DNA from 2 places in the Bacillus sp. YH3-2-B2 genome. Region 2 is predicted to be linked to the other one. Evidence: riboswitches for the same ligand, from Rfam matches in the RefSeq annotation. Region 2 holds a riboswitch; the other holds the start of a gene.
What was found. A riboswitch is a leader RNA that binds a small molecule or an ion and turns the genes downstream of it on or off. The one in region 2 is predicted to bind lysine.
Positions count from the first base shown of each region.

Region 1 (2,472 bases), on a different contig from region 2:
CAAACCGCGAGATTGTTGAAGACATCACCCGTTTTTTAAAGGGAGGGCATAACGAAATCAAAAAAGAGCTTGAAGCGAAAATGGCAGAAGCGGCCGAAAAGCTTGAATTTGAACGGGCTAAAGAATTCCGCGACCAGCTTGCTCACATCGAATCGACGATGGAGAAGCAGAAAATGACCATGAATGACCTTCTGGACCGCGATGTGTTTGCATATGCCTACGATAAAGGCTGGATGTGCGTCCAAGTCTTTTTTATACGCCAAGGAAAACTGATCGAACGCGATGTCAGCATGTTTCCGATGTATCAGGAAGCGGATGAAGAGTTTCTGACCTTCATCGGCCAGTTCTATTCCAAAAACAATCACTTTCTGCCTAAGGAAATTCTGGTGCCTGACAGCGTTGACAGGGACATGATCAGCGAGCTGTTGGAAACCGCCGTGCATCAGCCGAAAAAAGGCCCGAAAAAAGAGCTGCTTTTGCTTGCGCACAAAAATGCGAAAATCGCCCTGCGGGAAAAATTCTCGTTAATCGAGCGGGATGAGGAACGGTCAATCGGTGCAGCCGAACGGCTTGGCGACGCACTGAATATTTACACGCCGCATCGGATTGAAGCGTTTGACAACTCCAATATTCAAGGCACAAACCCCGTATCGGCCATGATTGTCTTTATAGACGGAAAACCGAATAAAAAGGAATACCGCAAATATAAAATTAAAACCGTAACAGGGCCTGATGATTACGGCTCAATGAGGGAAGTCGTCAGAAGAAGATACACGAGGGTGCTCCGCGAAAACCTTCCGCTGCCGGATTTAATCATCATTGACGGCGGAAAAGGGCAGATTAACGCGGCGCGCGACGTGCTCGAGAATGAGCTCGGCCTTGATGTCCCGGTAGCGGGATTGGCGAAAGATGATAAACACCGGACATCGAACCTGTTGATCGGCGACCCGCTTGAACCGGTGTTTCTGGAGCGGAACAGCCAAGAGTTTTACCTGCTTCAGCGCATTCAGGACGAAGTTCACCGTTTTGCGATCAGCTTTCACAGACAGATCCGGGGAAAAAGCGTCTTTCAATCCGTTCTGGATGATATCCCCGGAATCGGCGAAAAACGCAAAAAAATGCTCTTAAAACATTTCGGATCTGTCAAAAAGATGAAGGAAGCAAGCCTTGACGATATCAAAAAAGCCGGTGTCCCGGCCGCGGCGGCCCAGCTGCTGTTTGAAAAATTAAAAAAATAGTATTGTGCTTTCCTGAAAAATCTGCTAGAATGTGAACTAATTTCATAAGATCGTGTTATATGGTGAAGATAGAGGTGCGAACTTCAATAGTAAGCCTTTGGAGAATGATGGATTCTGTGAAAAAGGCTGAAAGGGGAGCGTCGCCGAAGTGTATCACATCCCATCGGTGTGATTTGCTGGCCTTGCATTAAATAAATGTAAGGCTGTCAAGAATTCATTTTCTTGGAGGGCTATCTCGTTGTTCATAATCAATCGTAATGATATGAAAAAGCAATGAGAGCTATTCCTCTCATTGCTTTTTTTATTGTGGACAAAACGCTCTTTTCTCCTCACCCGCACGAACCAAAATGTAAAGGGTGGTCTAGTATGGGTCTTATCGTACAAAAATTCGGAGGCACTTCCGTGGGCTCTGCCGAAAAAATTCAAAATGCCGCAAATCGCGCCATTGCTGAAAAGCAAAAAGGCCATGATGTCGTAGTCGTCGTTTCGGCAATGGGAAAATCAACCGACGCGCTCGTTAACCTCGCGGCTGAAATCACATCTGAACCAAGCAGACGCGAGATGGATATGCTTTTGTCTACGGGGGAGCAGGTCACGATTTCGCTTTTGGCCATGGCGCTTCAGGAAAAAGGATATGACGCCGTCTCTTATACGGGCTGGCAGGCGGGTGTCCGCACGGAAGCCGTTCACGGCAATGCGAGAATTACGGATATTGATATCACGGCGATTCGTTCGCAGCTTGCAGAAGGCAAAATTACAGTCGTTGCCGGTTTTCAGGGCGTAACGGAAGACGGCGGCATCACGACGCTCGGACGGGGCGGTTCCGATACGACGGCGGTCGCTCTTGCAGCAGCGCTGGATGCGGATAAATGCGACATTTATACAGATGTTCCGGGCGTATTTACGACAGATCCGCGGTATGTCCGGTCAGCGAGAAAACTGGCGGGGATTTCTTATGATGAAATGCTGGAGCTTGCAAATCTCGGAGCGGGTGTTCTTCACCCGCGGGCGGTTGAGTTCGCAAAAAACTACCAAGTGCCTTTAGAAGTGCGGTCAAGCACGGAGCATGAAGCCGGAACATTAATTGAGGAGGAATCATCAATGGAGCAGAATTTAATCGTCAGAGGAATTGCATTTGAAGACCAGATCACAAGGGTGTCCGTTACGGGCCTTGCAAGCGGACTGACAACACTTTCAACAATCTTCACCGCGCTGGCAAAACGAAACATCAACG
Region 1 is NZ_JBSJQE010000003.1:703,933-706,404, reverse strand. It holds gene uvrC (excinuclease ABC subunit UvrC) at 1-1,238, shown strand, start outside; lysine riboswitch at 1,300-1,479, shown strand; gene ACWJJX_RS13720 (aspartate kinase) at 1,605-2,472, shown strand, end outside.
Region 1: it holds a riboswitch for lysine, as region 2 does, so the genes downstream of both, ACWJJX_RS13720 (aspartate kinase) here and ACWJJX_RS08835 (amino acid permease) in region 2, are expected to answer to the same signal.

Region 2 (2,472 bases):
TTCGTTACGATTAACGACACAACCGGGCTCCCCTGTTTATTCGTTTTTGCAAAAGCAGCGGGAAAGTCTCCTGATTTCGCCGCTTGATACGGAACTTCAGAACCGAGAAGAATCCAGCCGAGCATCGTTCCGAACAGACACAAAATCGCCAGAATCGCCATAATGACGCTTCCCGCGCTGCCGACGATCGCGTACAATACGTCAACAAACGGTTTTTCCGAGCCGACAAGCTTACCATGCGGAAGCACACCCATCGTAATCAATGTCACGATGATATAGATGCTGAGCGCGATCAATAATCCGGTAATGGTGGCGCGTTTCACGTCGCGCTGCGAACGGGCGCGCCCGGATAAAATGACTGCCGATTCAATTCCGACGAACGCCCATAATGTTGAAATCGCCGCATTGTGGATCTGTCCGCCGATTCCCTCAACCGTGTGAGGACCTGTTTGAACAGGAAAATAAAAATGATCGAAAAACGACGTTTGAAATACAAACAAACCTGCAATGATAAAGAAGATAAATCCTAATACTTTTGAAAACGTCGTGACGAAATTTAATTTACTCGCACCGTTAATGCTGGTGACGAGGATCGTGTGAGTGCCCCATAATAAAACCGTACATACGGCAAACGTCAGCAGCTGGCCGAGCGTAACCGCCTGACCGCCGATCGAAAACATTTCACGCTTATCCGTTAAAATCGGGAAAAATGATGTTAAATATCCGGCAAGGCTCGTGATGATCGCCACGTTGCTGATCCAGCTCGCCACCCAGTAGCCCCACACCATCGTGAAGCCCGCTGCATTCCCTTTTTTCCGATCGCTGAACAGCGCACGCGCATAGCTTTGCGGCCCCGCCGTCAGCTCAGGCTTGCGGATGGATAAGTGGCCGAAGACCAGCGCGATCATTAACACACCGGCTCCCGTTAAAAGCCATGCCGATGTGGCGCCGAACGGGCTCGCGATTTTTGCGAGCGTACTCGGAAGCGAAAAGATGCCCGAGCCTACCATATTTCCTACGACAAACGCCGTTAATAACCAAAAACCCCATTTTTTCGTCTGTTCCATTCCTGTACCTCCTGGTTGTTCATTCGTACGGACCAGACCCCGAGACCATATTTACACGCAAAAAAAGCCTGAACAAAAGTCCATGCTTAAAGAAACACACACACCCTTGATCTCCGGATAGCCCTCCGCGAAAAAGCACGCGGCAGTCCTGCACTTATTCAGATACAGTCCCAGCATAAAGAAGGATCGGCTTTCTTTACACTTCGGCGCTGATGCCTTTAACACATGTTTTGCGGCCCCTTATCAGCCTGGCATGTGCGACTCATCATCAAGCGCAACCTCTACCTCACCGAGAAAGAGTGAGGATTTTTATCATTCAATTCTACTCAGAGGTTATCAGAGATAAAAAGATCTGTCAAAGGGAAATATTAGACGGAAAACGGATAGAGCGTTCGCCCTACCCGTCTTATATGGTCAGCGGTTGTTTTTTTTCTTTTGAACAGCTTCTTGAAGCGGATCGTCTTTCAGCGCTGCACTGGCGTCGTCAAGCGCGCCTTGAATGACGTTTTTGTTTTTATCGCTGTTTTTTCCTTTTTCTTTGTTAAAGAAAGCCATCTGTATCACCTCTTTATCAAATATAGGTACACCTATAATGTGTCTTTTTCCGCGGCAGAATATGCGGAATCCGCGTCTCCTTCCTTTTGGCGGAACAGGTAAAGTTTGTTGATCAAACATGCATTCTCTTGATATATTTGTAATTCAGGGGATTTTGGCAAAAATAAAAAGGAGAAGCGAAAAATGACAGGAAAAACACACATCATGGGAGGCATCGCTTCTTGTTCCGCAATTGCGTATTATTATGGGTATGATCCGGTCCTTATGACCTCAGCGGGTGCCCTCGGGGCGCTGATTCCCGACATATGCCATACGAAAAGCAAAATCGGCAGAACGCTGCCCGTTCTGTCCAAAATCGTAAGCACGGTGTTCGGCCACAGAACGTTTACACACAGCCTGCTGTTTATGCTTATTATGTTTTTCATTACGGCAACCTATATTCCGAATCCGAGCATTTCCGCCGGACTGATGATCGGAATGGCGAGCCACCTTGTGCTTGACGCATGGACCGTCAACGGCATTAAACTGCTGTTTCCGTCCGCCATCCGCTTCCGTCTTCCCCTTTATATGAGAACGGGGAGCTTTTCGGAGCAGCTTGTGCTGGCCGGCTTAACGATTGTATCCTGCTATTATTTATACGAACTGGTTCACGGCCGCATCTCTTAAACAAAAAGCGTCTTTTCGCTTTTAGGGTGAGGAGTCATACATATGAAGAAAACCTTTTTCAGCAATCATCGGTTTTTATGCCTGTCCATCCTGTTCATGTGGGTGAAAACCTATGCCGTGTATAAGCTCGGTTTCGGTCTGCAGAACAATTCGGTTCTTGAGGAATGTCTGCTCCTTATTAATC
Region 2 is NZ_JBSJQE010000002.1:769,310-771,781, reverse strand. It holds gene ACWJJX_RS08835 (amino acid permease) at 1-1,067, opposite strand, end outside; lysine riboswitch at 1,178-1,359, opposite strand; gene sspJ (small acid-soluble spore protein SspJ) at 1,482-1,622, opposite strand; gene ACWJJX_RS08825 (metal-dependent hydrolase) at 1,806-2,288, shown strand; gene ACWJJX_RS08820 (LTA synthase family protein) at 2,331-2,472, shown strand, end outside.